DNA from 2 places in the Pseudomonas sp. J452 genome. Region 2 is predicted to be linked to the other one. Evidence: predicted binding sites of a transcription regulator. Region 2 holds the regulator's gene; the other holds the start of a gene.
The links. The regulator LexA, encoded in region 2, represses DNA repair genes until DNA is damaged. The targets are predictions, from matches to a motif close to CTGTNTNNNNANACAG.

Region 1: a site for LexA is predicted at 2,940-2,955, ahead of imuA (translesion DNA synthesis-associated protein ImuA). Genes of this name have one in related genera too.

Annotation. Positions count from the first base shown of each region.
Region 1 is NZ_CP088294.1:4,015,591-4,022,842, forward strand. It holds gene LRS11_RS18180 (error-prone DNA polymerase) at 1-89, opposite strand, end outside; gene LRS11_RS18185 (SOS response-associated peptidase family protein) at 175-870, shown strand; gene LRS11_RS18190 (DNA polymerase Y family protein) at 889-2,295, opposite strand; gene imuA (translesion DNA synthesis-associated protein ImuA) at 2,303-2,920, opposite strand; gene LRS11_RS18200 (hypothetical protein) at 3,633-3,992, opposite strand; gene LRS11_RS18205 (hypothetical protein) at 3,999-4,481, opposite strand; gene LRS11_RS18210 (HEPN domain-containing protein) at 4,609-6,114, opposite strand; gene LRS11_RS18215 (hypothetical protein) at 6,317-7,252, opposite strand, start outside.
Region 2 is NZ_CP088294.1:2,977,623-2,984,874, reverse strand. It holds gene mfd (transcription-repair coupling factor) at 1-341, shown strand, start outside; gene LRS11_RS13505 (peptidoglycan binding protein CsiV) at 354-878, shown strand; gene LRS11_RS13500 (S-methyl-5'-thioinosine phosphorylase) at 936-1,673, opposite strand; gene nagZ (beta-N-acetylhexosaminidase) at 1,685-2,683, opposite strand; gene LRS11_RS13490 (L,D-transpeptidase) at 2,705-3,229, opposite strand; gene LRS11_RS13485 (TetR/AcrR family transcriptional regulator) at 3,274-3,978, opposite strand; gene lexA (transcriptional repressor LexA) at 4,221-4,832, shown strand; gene sulA (SOS-induced cell division inhibitor SulA) at 4,866-5,339, shown strand; gene LRS11_RS13470 (hypothetical protein) at 5,451-5,684, opposite strand; gene LRS11_RS13465 (DUF6586 family protein) at 6,015-6,533, opposite strand; gene topA (type I DNA topoisomerase) at 6,606-7,252, opposite strand, start outside.

The sequences.
Region 1 (7,252 bases), 1.0 Mb from region 2:
TCCGCACTTGATGCGCCTCGCTGGAAGCTGAAATTGCTGAGGCAGTGGAGCTCCGCATACTGAGACGGTGACTGCTCGAGGTCTTTCATGATCGACAACAATAACTGTATGGATATACAGTTTTTGCTATAACCCCCACCAGGGTCAACGGCGAGCTGACAGGAGGAACAGGAGATGTGCGGACGACTTGCGCAGATCCGGGCAGAACAGAAGTACCTCGCCTCTCTGGCCATTCAGGGCCAGCTCCTGCTGCCGCCTTCGCCGGATCCGATCAACCGGTACAACGTAGCGCCTCACTCGCGAGTGGGCTTGCTTCGCAAGGTGGCTCAGGGGTATCTGTGGGCACCGGAACGATGGCGATGGCTGCCGGCCTGGGCAGAAAAGCCGGTGCGCAATGACTTCAACGCAACGCGCGAGAAAGTCGGCAGCAGTCCCTACTACCGAGAGGTTTGGCCACATCGAGCCCTTCTTTGCGTGGATGGTTGGTATGAGTGGTGCTCGGTGGCAGGCCAGAAGACGAAGCAGCCCTACTACATCCGTCGCCACGACAGCGAGCCGCTCTTCCTCCCTGCAATAGGCCAGTTCTCGGAGCCCGGTAACGAGCCCAAACCAGATGATGGGTTCCGAATCATCACCGCTGATTCAGAGGGCGGGATGCTCGATGTGCACGACCGTCGTCCGGTGGTGTTTGATCCGGAAAACGCGAGAGCGTGGATGACGGACATCAGTTCCGAGGAGGCTAGCCGCATGCTTCATGAACAGGCCCTGCCGGTGGACGCATTTCACTGGTATGCGGTGGGACGTGAGGTCGGCAACTATCGGAACGAAGGTGCGGGTTTGATTGAGCCGCTAACGCTGCCCTCCACCTGAGCCTAGGGCAGAACCCACTCATGAGAACCAGCCATGCAACATCAGCTTTCCACCGCCTACGGTGCGAAAGGCCCAGCCTTGTTGACCGAAGCGAGTCTCCACCACGTAGTAGTCGCGGCGCACGTCACCACCATCCCACCAGCCGGACTCAATGCGCTCTGGGCCGGAAAGAATGCGCAGCCCTGACTCAGACAACGGCTCAGGCTCAACCAGCAGCCAGCCTGGGCGTGGTGCGCAAGCTGGCAGAGGAGTCCTGATTTCATCCCGAACCCAGCTCCGCTCAGGGCGGTGATCTGCTCGATGGCTAAGTCCATACACGGCGGCGTCGCCCAGGCGGGCACGAAGACGCTCTCGTAGCTGCTCCCAAGGTTGCGACTGCTGCGGTCTCTCGTCGAAAAGCTGGTGGTGCTGTGGAACGAAAGGTGGCAGATCGCGCGCGACCAACCGTACCGCCAGTACAGGTGCTGGCAGCTGTTGGTGCTCCAGTCGACCACGGCTGAACTCAAACAACATTGCAGCATCACGCTCCGCACTGAGCAGCCCCACCACTACCAAACTGTCGGCTTGGTTGCGGTGCTCCAAGTGCAGAGTAAAACGCTGTACACCACTGTCACGCCCCGCGAGGTAAGCAGCTAAATCTGCCGTCACTCGGCGCAGAGGAAACAGTAACGCTTGGTGCGACTCGACCTCGAAGTTCAACTCAAGGCGTGTGTCGAAAACATCAGGTGGGGAGTAAAACTCCAAGGCAAGCGGGCGGCGACCGAACACAGTGTCGATATGCAGCAACACCTCAGCAGAGAAACGTTTAGCCAAGCTGTCACGAGGCAGATCCAGCAGTTGCTGCAACTGGCGTAGTCCCATCCGACTGAAGGCCGTCGCAGCAGCTTCAGGCAGGCCAAGGCGCCCCACCGGCAGAGGAAGAAGTGCTTGGCGAAGACCCTCGTCATCAAACACTGCCAAGCCGTCACGGGCATTCGCTAGCACTCGGGCTGCGGCAGGGTTGGGCGCTGCAGCGATGCGATGCTGAAAACCCAGGGCCGTGAGCTCTTCGCGCAAACGTGCTTCGAAAACTGGCCAGGGGCCAAACAGACCAAGGCTGGAGTGGACTTCCAGTAACAGACAGCGCGGATAGCGCAGACTGACCTGGGCGCTGAAGCCATAGGCCCAGGCAGCCAGAAACCGCTGCCAGCGATCAACTGCCGCCTGATCGTAATCAGCAGTAGCGAAGTCGTTCGACAGCGCTTGAGCCGCCGCGAACGACTGCCCAGGCCTCAAGCCAAGTGCTCTGGCTGCTGGATTGACGGCTTGCAGAATGCGGCGCTGCGGCGGGCCGTTAAGCAGCGCGAGCGGAGCCTGGCTGTCGGCACGGTGGCGAAGCACACCGTCCATAGCCAGTTGCGGCAGCAGAATGCAGGCCCAGAGCATGACCGACTCAATGCCAGGTGGCTGAGATTGGCCGTGCCGGAGGCAGACCGCCACGGCACTTGAGTATCCGCAGCTGGGCAGGCTTAGCATCGATGGCCAAGCGCAGTGCAGCAGGTGAGGCGTTCGCGGCTTCCTGTTGCGGGCGGTAGGCGAAGGCCAGTGTCTGCCCCGTTTCTGCGGCCACCTGCAGGCGACGCAGTGCCCGGTCATCGGCCTTCTGAGGCCAAAAGAGCACCGCCCCGCAACTGCCTGAGCGCAGGCATTGCTCGGTTGCCCATAAAGCATCACGGCCCTCTGCCTGGACGATGCTTAGATGACGCATATCGATACCGGCGCCGATCCATGCCTCGGGGTATGGCAAGTGAGGAGGACTAACCAGCACCACACGCTCCCCCGCCGAGGTGAGACGCGCCAAGGTAGGCCACAGCAATTGCAACTCACCGACACCTCTGCTGCCGACTAGGATCTCGCTCAGTGCAGCAGCTGGCCAGCCACCACCGGGAAGCGCTGCATCCAAGGCGTGGTGACCGGTAGGTGGGCAGCTCGTTGACGGTGAAGGGCCTGCATGACCGCGCCAAACGCGGCGGGCATCAAGCAGGCGGTCGAGGGAAACCACTGATGACATGCTGGCGAACCAAAAAATACTGTATATGAATACAGTATTTAGTTTGCCTCGGCATCGGTCAAGGAAAGTCGATGAGCTGTCTCAGGCTCACCGCCGCACGTAGCTCTATTCCCCAGCGCTACTCAGCAACCCCCTGACTTCCTGTGCCTCAGCACTCGTGACCTCAAATATGAATGCCGGGGCGCAAGGCGCCTGCAGCACAGTCAACGAGTTTGGCTCTGGAGAAGGAAGGGTCGTTGCGCTTGGCCCACGAAGCGGAGGAGTCTTGGATCCCGCCTCACGTAGCCCGATCAAGTACGGTACCGCCTTCACCGCCTCAGGTTCAGCGAACGTAGAGTTGTCCCAGGTTACCGGAATCACTTGGGACGGCTGCCCAACCAGAACCTGATCCACCACCACCTCAAAGCGCGCGTAGTCGCTTAGGATTTTCTTGCTCTTCGACTTCGCTCTCCAAAACTTAGATCGCTCGTCTGTGGCTTGAACGATCTCGTAATTCTGGATTCTGCCGACAACGACCACACTCGCATACTGGATGTCACCGAGCTCAAGGGCAGCTCGTGCCCTGCAGGCGCTCGCAGGTGAGGCCATCAATAGGACACCAAGGCTCACCACTATGGCTTGAAGACAACTCCGCATTGACCGTCCCCGTACAGCCAAGAGCCTTCGTCTCTGGGCAACTCTGTTCAGCACTGGTACATCATGCATCTCAGCCTCACTGCCTCACGTAGCTTTTCTTACCCGAAGGCGTCAGGCAGTAAACGCCCCCGCGTGGGCCCGTACAAAAGGTACTGGTGCCACACGCACACTCGCTGCTGTCGTGGAGAAACTGCTGCGGGGCGGCAGCCGGAGCGCTGCCCCTGCCCATGTAGGCTGAGCAGCTCTTCTTCGAGCCGCTGATCGAACCGTCATTGCATAGGAACAAGTCGCCATCGCAACCGGCAATCCCACCCTTCTTGCCAGAACACGGCGTATTGGCCGCAACGGCTTCGAGCGAAGACAGGGCAAGCGCCGCTGCAATGACCAAGCACAATCCGAAAGGTACTTTGCGTAACTGTGAGGGAAAGTTATTCATCGTGGCCTACAGAGGGTCGCCGACTAAAACCGCACGGCCTGTGTCGCCCTCGCACCCGGAGGGCGGAGACCAACTCAAAGCAGCGGATTTGTCAGGCATGTGGATTACCAGGCGACGCTCCAAGCACTCCCCCATTGCACGCTCCGCCACGGCCTCAAGCTTCGTCGCGTCCCAGTTGCTGACCTCGTAGTTGAAAACCTGCGCCTCAAGGTCTTCGCCCTCGGTGTGATGCAGAATCGAGGCGACCGCTTCGTGGCAGGTGTTGGTGGTGCGACTGCAGCGAATTTCGACGGCGTTCGTTCCTGGTGTTTGATATCCCTCTACGGTTTTCCAGCCGCCCCAGATTACGAGCTCGTCCTGCTCCTCCTTGAAAATCAGAGATGGGATGGTGGTGTTTTCGATTGGGGCGGGCTTCGCAAACCAGAGTACGACGTAGGTTGCACATAGAGCCGAAGCTAGCGCGATCAGCAGCATGTTGAGGTAACGCATGTAGAGTCCCTTCTGTGGCAGCCGTCCTGGCTGGACTCAATCTTAGAGCACCTCTAGCCATTGAGCTAATTGAAGGGCTGCTTCCGGCCAAAAGCGGTCATTGAGTGTTTATGAATTCAGCTGCAATTCAGGTGGCCGCTTGCGCATCTGGGATTGTGGCGATTCGAAGCTCACCAAGCAGGTGTTTATATCCGGTTAGAAAACGACTGAAACTATGTCCAGAACCGAGAGACCTACGTGACCAACGCAGAGCACTCCATCCGGCATCTATTAGATCGGATGCAGCAAAAACAAATTCAAGCGTATCTGTTAAAAAGGCCAGGAAAGGTTCAATTTTTTCGTATTCAAGCCCATCCAAACTACCATGCACAAAGTAATTTCGAAGTTTGACGGCAATACCAGCAGCGAACGCAAGATCGGGGACTTTATCCCCCAACTGACTCTCCACGATGGTTGCACGGTAAAACACTTTTTTGGGCAGCGATGGCTGCCCCATTCGGCCTAACGCTCCAAGCACGCTATCTCGATCAACACCTTGTGGAATTTTTCTGAGCAGTTCCCTACAAGCTCGCTTTGCCTCAGCAAGTTCTGGAGATAGTTGGTTTTTAGCTGGCGCTGCATCTGCGGGAAGAATGTCGAACATATTCGCAGCGGCCACAAGCCGGTCAAAATCGTAGTTATTTCCTTTTCGAAGGCAGCCTAGATATCGCGTTCGTGCTGTATGCCACGATTCGTGGCGTTCAACCCAGTTGGCCAAGACGGCACGGAACTCTTCTGGGGCATGAATCGGATCTAGTGGCACGTCTCCGGGATGAGGCTTGTAGTACTCGCTTTTCCGACCAGTTTTCCATGGGAAGCAAGGAAATACTGAAAGCACTACTGGAATGCCGTCAACGGACTGCGAAGTTTCTAGTTGAATGTGTTTTATACCTTGAGCGCGCCCTGCCACTACGGAAAGAAAGCAACCAATGTCATACATTCTCTGGAGACTTTCAGAGAATGTGGCTGGCTCGCTGGGCTCTATCGACACAACCATCCTGTTCTTGATGTAGACACCGGCAGGCCCTCCCATGCCATAGCTTGGCCGGTGATGGACTGAAATCTTGCCTATGGACGATGGAGCCTCAATCACACAACCCTTGCCCGTGTAGTAAGAAACTATTGGATGCTCGCCGGCTTGGACAGGACGCATCTTACGGCGCTCTTCGAGAACAGAATCGATAATTGGGAGGGCATTTATAACAGTGCTGAATGCATCAAAGTCATAGAACAGATCCTGCAAATCCGTAGCTGTAAAGTGAATTGCTTTGATGCATGACGCCTCTGGATCAAGATGTGAGGAGCCAATTGATACATAGTGTGGAAGGATGTCAGCGTGATACTGGCATGAGCCATCCGTTGAATAACGCGCCCCATGCCCCGAGCTAAGACAATCGATAAGAGTGATGTAGTCCCCTGTGTAAGCAATCCCTTTTACATGCTCAACGTTTCCCACATGAAGGGGCTCATTGGCATGAATCTTCAAGATTGTGCCTTCTCCATCGAGTGCTAACTCACCGACCAGGTTTTGATCACTGGATATCTGGTAAGTCCCGAGGTAGCGATTAGAAGAGCTTCCTTTCGTCTTTTTCATGGGCATCCTAGTATGGTTACCAAAACCGGTTACAGGCAACACTCAGTCAGAATATTTAGGGCTTACGACAAGCTCAAGTCACCGTTATTATGCCTGCCTTTAGCAGGATCTAACATGTCGCAATAGGCTAGACCCGGCCAGTAGACACAACTCGGACGCATCTAAAAATTTAGAAGTAATTCAGCGGGATAATCGCATGCGATTACATACACCTGTTTACCAGCTCAACTTTTATGTCGTCTTTTGTCTGCTCTTTTAGGAAATCAAGCAACTGCTCTCCAGTGTAAAGATGGAGGGAGATCACGCTTTTCGTCCAGCACAGAAGTTGTGATTCCATGTCAACTCCTCCCGAAGTGAAGTACTCGCGACCAAGATAGCGTATTGGCTGCCCATTTGCATTGCAATCGCGCCAGGGTACAAAAGCGTAGTGAAGCGGTAGCTCATTTATCTCCCCTGCCTGACAGCCAACATATATTTTTTCAAGCTCCAAGGCTGCGGTGCTGTGTACTAAGTCATGACGAAACTGAATTAATGAAGACGCTCCTGGCAAGTCTTCCCATTTGTTAATAATCGCTTTAAAGAAATCTTGAGGGAGAGTGTTTGCTTTTGTCTTATAGAGATCGGAAAAATGTTTTCCTTGGGTTGATTTAAATTTTTCAGCGGGGCGAGAGCTGGCATTAACAAAGTGAATTAGCTTGCTCATAATATCGAGAGATGTGCATAGAGAGATTACACATATCGTAGCAAGGCTTGCCGCTTGATAAGACTTTGGCCCAGAATGAACAATCTCTGAGACGTCCATATGTTCACGAGCCCAGTTTTCCTCAGCTATTGTCGCACGCTGGACTATAAGAAAATCAAGAAGCGACCGAACCGACCGATTAAGAAGAGCCATTAGATCGCTACACATGCGCTCAATTTGAATATGCGAAAGTCTAATGGCTATGCAGCTTGGGGTGAAAGGCACCGTGGAATTAATTGCAGCAGTAGAAATATGTTTATCAATGAACTCTAGGACGTCTTTGCTGCCGCTTCCAAAACCAGTTTCGAAATAAGCTATAGGGAGCATGGCTGATACGCCATCATAAGTCTCCACAAGATTTCTACCCACCTGCCAATATCTATAATGATCTGAAAT
Region 2 (7,252 bases):
ACGAGGATGGCCTGAAAGAGCTGCAGGTGGAGATGATCGACCGCTTCGGCCTGCTGCCCGACCCGACCAAGAATCTGGTGCGCATCACCCTGCTCAAACTGCAGGCGGAAAAGCTCGGGATCAAGAAGATCGATGCCGGCCCGCAAGGCGGACGCATCGAGTTCGCCGCCACTACCTGCGTCGATCCGCTGACGCTGATCAAGCTGATCCAGAGCCAGCCCAAGCGCTACAAGTTCGAAGGCGCAACGATGTTCAAGTTCCAGGTGCCGATGGAGCGCCCGGAAGAACGTTTCAATACCCTCGAAGCCCTGCTCGAGCGTCTACTCTCGCAATCTGTTTAAAGGACTGACCCCATGCGCGCATTCCGCCATTTCACCCTGCTGCTCTGCCTGCTGGCACCGTCGGCTTTCGCCGATGCGCTGTACCAGATCGAGGTCATCGTGTTCCGTCAGGCCGGCCAGCCGGTGGTCGCCAGCCAACCGGCGCCGGACGACTGGGCCGCAGGCGCCCAATCGCTTGCCGGCAACGAGCGCGGCATTGCCCTGGAAGACGTAGCGGCCAAGCTCAACCCGGGCAGCGGCTATCAGGTGCTGCTGCACAAGGCCTGGGCCCAGACCCTCGGCGCGATCCCCGGCAAGTCGGCGCTGAGCAGCGGCAACGAGCAGTTCGGCCACTACCCGGTGGAAGGCACCATCGCCCTCACCCTGCTGGAGCGCCTGGTCGATATCGACGCCGATATCTGGGTCAACCAGTTTGACGCCGACGCCCTGCTCACCGGCAGCGAGCGCATCAAGCAGCGCAGCCGCCTGAAGAATGGCGAGCTGACCTACCTCGATCACGGCAGCCTGGGCATGCTGGTGAAAGTCACGCCGCAGTAATCCCGGCCGAGAAAGCAAAAGCCCCGCAGTGCGGGGCTTTTTTCTACCCGCGAAAAACTACTCGCTCAGCACCCGCGCCAGCACTGCCTTGACCTTGCCAATGCCGTCGGCCAGGGCCTGCTCGATCTCAGCCATGGTGATGATGCCGCTGGACTTGCCGGCCGCCGGATTGACCACCAGCGCCAGACAGGCATAGGGCAGCTCCAGCTCACGGGCCAGAGCCGCCTCGGGCATGCCGGTCATGCCGACGATATCGCAGCCGTCGCGCTCCATGCGGGCAATCTCGGCCACGCTTTCCAGGCGCGGGCCCTGGGTGGCGCCGTACACCCCGTGACTGCTGTGCGCATGGCCCAGCGCCTGCAGGGCGTCGATTAGCTTGCCGCGCAGCGGTTCGTCATAGGGGTAACTGAAGTCGATGTGGGTGACGTGCTCGATGTCGCCGGCGAAGTAGGTGTGCTCGCGACCCCAGGTGTAATCGATGATCTGGTGCGCCACACAGAGGTGGCCGCTGCCCATGGCGGCATGAATGCCGCCGACCGCGTTGACCGCGATGATCGCCTCGGCGCCGGCCTGCTGCAGCGCCCAGAGGTTGGCGCGGTAGTTCACCTGGTGCGGCGGAATACGGTGCGGGTGACCGTGACGGGCGAGAAACAGCACCTCGCGCCCGGCGTACTCACCACGCTGAATGGCGGCCGAAGGGGCGCCATAGGGCGTGTCGAGCGACAGTTCTTCGCTCAGGGTCAGGCCTTCCAGTTGGGTCAGGCCGGTGCCGCCGATAATGGCGTAGACAGTCATACGTTTATCCTTTAATCGATCAGCTGCGCGGCGCGCAGGGCGGCCACGGCAGCCAGCCAGCGCGGCTGCTGGCGGTATTCGGTGCTGGCAAAGCCCTGCCCGCGCATGCGCGCCAGGCCCCTGGGCGGCTGCACCTGCAGGCGCTGCAGGGCGCTCAGGGCCAGCTCGGCGGCGCCGCGGTCGTTGCACACCAGGCCCATGTCGCAACCGGCACTCAGCGCCGCCTCGATGCGGCTGGCGGCATCGCCGACCACATGGGCGCCGGCCATGGACAGGTCGTCGCTGAAAATCACGCCCTGGAAACCCAGCTCACCACGCAGGATGTCCTGCAGCCAGCGCCGCGAGAAGCCGGCCGGCTGGTTGTCGACCTGCGGGTAGATGACATGAGCCGGCATCACCGCCGCCAGTTGCTGGCTGAGGCGCTGGAAGGGAATCAGGTCGTTGCTGCGGATCTGTTCCAGGCTGCGCTCATCCACCGGGATGGCCACGTGGGAGTCGGCCTCGGCCCAGCCATGCCCGGGGAAGTGTTTGCCGGTAGCGGCCATGCCGGCCGCCGCCATGCCACGGATGAAGGCACCGGCCAGCTTAGTTGCCAGCTCGGGATTACCCTCGAAGCTACGGCTACCCACCACCGCGCTGCGCTGGTGATCGAGATCCAGCACCGGGGCGAAGCTCAAGTCGAGGCCGACCGCCAGCACTTCCGTGGCCATCAACCAGCCGCATTGCTCGGCCAGGTACTCGGCGTTGTCGTTATCGGCCAGCGCGCGCATGGCTGGCAGACGCACGAAGCCCTGACGCAGGCGCTGCACGCGACCGCCTTCCTGATCCACCGCCAACAACAGATCCGGGCGCACGGCACGGATGGCCGCACTCAGCTCACACACCTGGCGCGGGTCTTCGATATTGCGGGCAAACAGGATCAGCCCGCCCACTTCGGGCTGGCGCAGGATCTGCCGGTCTTCGGCGGTCAGCCAGGTGCCATGCACGTCCAGCATCAGGGAGCCATACAGGGGAGTCTTCACGAATAGTCCTTAAACGAGATCGGCGGCCGCCCATGCGGGACACGGCGCCTCATCGATCAGTACCGCGCAGTGCAGCGGCACACGGGGGAAAAGTTGCAGCAGGTCGGCGTTGCGCAGGCGCACGCAGCCATGGGACAGCGGCACACCCAGCGGCTCGGTGTCCGGCGTACCGTGCAGGTAGATGTAGCGGCGAAAGGTATCGACGGCGCCCAGGCGATTGATGCCCGGCTCGCAGCCACTGAGCCAGAGAATGCGGGTGAGAATCCAGTCGCGACCGGGAAACTGCTGGTGCAACTCAGGGGACCAGACCTCACCGGTCCAACGGCGCCCGCGCAGAACAGCACCCAGCGGCAAGCCCTCACCGATCTTCGCCCGCACCTGATGACGGCCGCGTGGCGTGCAGTTGGAACCGCTGCGCTCCCCCGCCCCATTCAGCGCCGTGGAGACGGCCAGGCGCAGCAGCAAATGCCCGTCGGCAAAGCCGTACAGGCACTGATCAGCAATGGAAATATGCAGGAAATCGAGCGGGCACATGGGCGGCTAGCTTAGCCGATCAGCCCGCTCGGGCACAGCCGCAATCAGCCTTTCGCGGCGACCGCTACCTTGGCGCGCGGCTTTAGCTGAGCACTGGCCAGCGCTTCATCGTTGACCCCGGTCTCCGAGCGCATGCCTGCGGCGAGGAACGGCACCATCAGGCGCATGACCTGCTCAATCGAGGTATCCACACCGAAATCGTTCTCGGCGATGGCCCGCAGCGCCTTGATCCCGGACATGCTGAACGCCGCGGCGCCCAGCATGAAATGCACGCGCCAGAACAGCTCCAGCGGCGGTATGCGCGGCGCAGCCTCATGCAACAACACCAGGTAGCGACGGAACACCTTGCCGTACATGTCTTCCAGGTAACGCCGCAGGTGCCCCTGGCTCTGGCTGAACGCCAGACCCAGCAGGCGCATGAAGATGGACAAGTCGTTACCGCTGCGCGGTTTGACTGCCAGCGCCTGCTCTACCAGGATTTCCAGCAATTCTTCGAGGCTGGCCTTGCTCTCCGGCTTGCCCTGACGGCGATCCAGTTCCTTTTCCAGGCTGGCGCAGAAAGGGCCGAGGAAGCGCGAGAACACCGCCTGGATCAGCGCCTTCTTCGAGCCGAAGTGGTAGTTAACCGCCGCCAGATTGACCCCAGCTTTGCTGGTGATCAGGCGCAGAGAGGTCTCGGCGAAGCCTTTTTCCGCAAACAACTGCTCCGCAGCATCGAGAATGCGCTCGACTGTTTCTGACTGAGCCATGAAATATCCACCTGACAAACACTTGTTTGAAACATACGTTTCAGGCCGATGCCCTGTCAAGCCTCACAGGCCCTTTCATGGCTGACCAGTCACGCATTTAACCATAGAGCAGATTGGCAGAACCTTGCGCAATGCCGGCAAGCGGCAGAAATGGCCACACTGCCCTGAGCAAAAAAGACTGTTGCCAGACCAATATCACTGTATATAATCACAGCAACTGTATAAACAGACAGACCACCATCATGCTCAAGCTCACGCCTCGCCAAGCTGAAATCCTCGCCTTCATCAAGCGCTGCCTGGAAGCCAACGGTTACCCGCCTACCCGTGCCGAAATCGCCCAGGAGCTGGGTTTCAAGTCGCCCAACGCCGCCGAGGAACATCTCAAGGCGCTGGCCCGCAAAGGCGCCATCGAGATGACCCCGGGCGCTTCGCGTGGCATCCGCATACCTGGCTACGAGCCGGAGGCGCAGGAAGAAGAAGGCCTGCCCATTATCGGCCGGGTTGCCGCCGGTGCACCGATCCTGGCCCAGCAGCATGTCGAAGAGTCCTGCCAGATCAATCCCGGCTTCTTCCATCCACGTGCCGATTACCTGCTACGGGTACGCGGCATGAGCATGAAGGACATCGGCATTTTCGACGGCGACCTGCTCGCCGTGCACACCACTCGCGAAGCCCGCAACGGCCAGATAGTAGTCGCCCGCATCGACGACGAGGTTACGGTCAAGCGCTTCCAGCGCAGCGGCAACAAGGTGCTGCTGATTGCCGAAAACCCCGAGTTCGCCCCGATCGAAGTGAATCTGGAAGAACAGGATCTGATCATCGAAGGTTTGAGTGTCGGTGTAATCCGTCGCTAACGTGATACGCCACTAGGCCGTAAGGAGAGCTTCATGCAGTTCCCGCAGTCGCTGAATCGTTCGCAACTTCCGCTGTTCGAAGCTTTCCTGGGCCAGAGCCTGGTTCCTCAACTCACCGATAGCGTTGAACTGCCCTCCTGGGCAGAAGAGTCAGAGCCCTTCAGCGAGCTATCGCTGTCTGGCTCGCTGAATCACTGCCGCCACCTGCTGGGCCCGGTACTGCGCGAACTGAGCCAGAATCAGGACGCCCGCTGGCTGACCCTTATCGCCCCACCCGCCGGCTTGACCAATGCCTGGCTGCGCAGTGCCGGTCTCAACCTGGATCGCTTGCTGGTGCTGCAGCCGCGCGCCGGACAGAACAGCTTCGATCTCGCCAGTGAAGCACTGCGCCTGGGCCGCAGCCACACCGTGATCAGCTGGATCAAACTGCAACCAGCTCAACGCCTGAGCCTGAGCTGCTCAGCCCGACTGGGCAGTGCACAGAGTCTGAATATTCGTCTGGATTGATTGGCCAGGGGCAGCTTGCCCCACCCGAAGTCTGTGGAAGATGTTTCTGTGCAAGAGGGTATTGCGCTAACGCTTGCCTGAAATGATCAAGCGTCACTCATGCGGGCTGGATCAGTGCAGCACCCGCGGCTGATCGTCATGCTCCATATCGCCTTCGGCAAGGCGCCCGGCCATTTGCACGCCGACATTGAGCATGGCCTTGGCCACTTCGACGTGTTGCCCCTGCAAAAAGGCTTTGGCATCGGCGGAGAAATCCAGGGTTACCAGGGTTTCCTCATCCTCGGCACGACGCAAGGCAATGCGGCCGTCAGGAAGCTCAACGATTTCCAGGAAGGATGTAGGCATAGCAAAATTCTCCAATCAGATGGGCAGTGTACCAGCCAAGGGAGAACCGCCCTAGCCCACCCATCCCTTAGAACCTGTTTGCGATCTCCTGACTCGCGGCCATACCGCGTTAAAAACGGCCTCCGCAAGCCGCTTGCGGCTAACGCGCTTCAGCGCGACCCGAAGGGCGAGTGAAACGAGTCATGCTCATTTACAGCTCGTAAACTGCGCTTCCTCGGCCGTTTGATTCGCTGGCGCTCACCCTTCGGGCCAGCCTGCGGCTGTTACTCCCGTTGGTCGTTTGGCCTTGCCTGGCTCTAATTCAGAAGATCGTAAACAGGTTCTTTGCACTCAGCACTCGCTGAGCGACTCGCGAAAGCGCAGGGCCAGCTGCTTAAGCTGCTGACGCCAGGCTTCCAGCTCTTCGCGCCCCAATTGCGGCACTTCTTCTTCGACACTGACCGCCTGGATCAGCGGCAAGGTAGGATCGACCTTGGCCGTCTTCGGCGCCAGTGGTGGCTGGAACAGCTTGGCGTAGGCCTGCAGCAGTTGCGCCAGCCAGGTTTCCGACTGCTGTGCCAGCTCGACCAGCTCGGCCAATTCAGGACTCGGCGCCGCCTGCAACACAGCCTGATTCAGCAACAACTCGGCACGCGGCACATTGGCTTCCGGCAGACGGTAGTAGCCGGCAATCTCATGGCACAGCCCGAGCAACGCGCCGTACAGATGGAATAGCGCAGCCTCACGTTCGGCCTGCACCTGCCCCTGGCCGTGCATGGACGCGCCCGCCTCGGCCTTGCGCAGGTTCTCCAGCGCCAGACCGGCGAAATAGATCTTCTGATTGGTGCGGGTATACAGCTCATGCGCCATGGCAAGGCCCTCCAAACTCATGCGGGGCAAATCACCCGCTGGCTCCAGCAGCCAGCGGGCAAGCAGGACGACTCAGCCCTTGCTTTCCACTTTCCACTTGCCGCCCGAGAAGAAGGCGCGCCAGCCGGTGGGCTTGCCGTCCACCTCGCTCTGCACATACTGCTCCTTGGTCTTGCGGCTGTAGCGGATAACCGCCGGACGGCCTTCCGGATCCTTCTTCGGCGCCTCCAGCAGGAAGTGATACTTGGGATCGATCTCGTCTTTATGCGGGATCAGCTCCAGCACCAGCGGCGCACGGGTTTCGCGGTTCTTCGGGAACTGGCTGGCAGCCAGGAACAGGCCGGAAGCGCCGTCACGCAGCACGTAGGTGTCGTTGACCTTCTCGCACTTGAGCTCGGGCATCTGCACCGCGTCCATCTTCGGCGGCGCCGCCTCGCCGCTGCGCAGCAGCTTGCGGGTGTTCTTGCAGGTGCTGTTGGTGCAACCGAAGAACTTGCCGAAACGACCGGTCTTCAACTGCATCTCACTGCCACACTTGTCGCACTCCAGGCTCGGCCCTTCGTAGCCCTTGATGCGGTACTGGCCCTGTTCGATCTCGTAACCTGAGCAATCCGGGTTGTTGCCGCAGATATGCAGCTTGCGGGTTTCATCCAGCAGGTAGGCATCCATCGCGGTGGCGCAGATCGGGCAACGGTGCTTGTTCAGCAGCACACGCGACT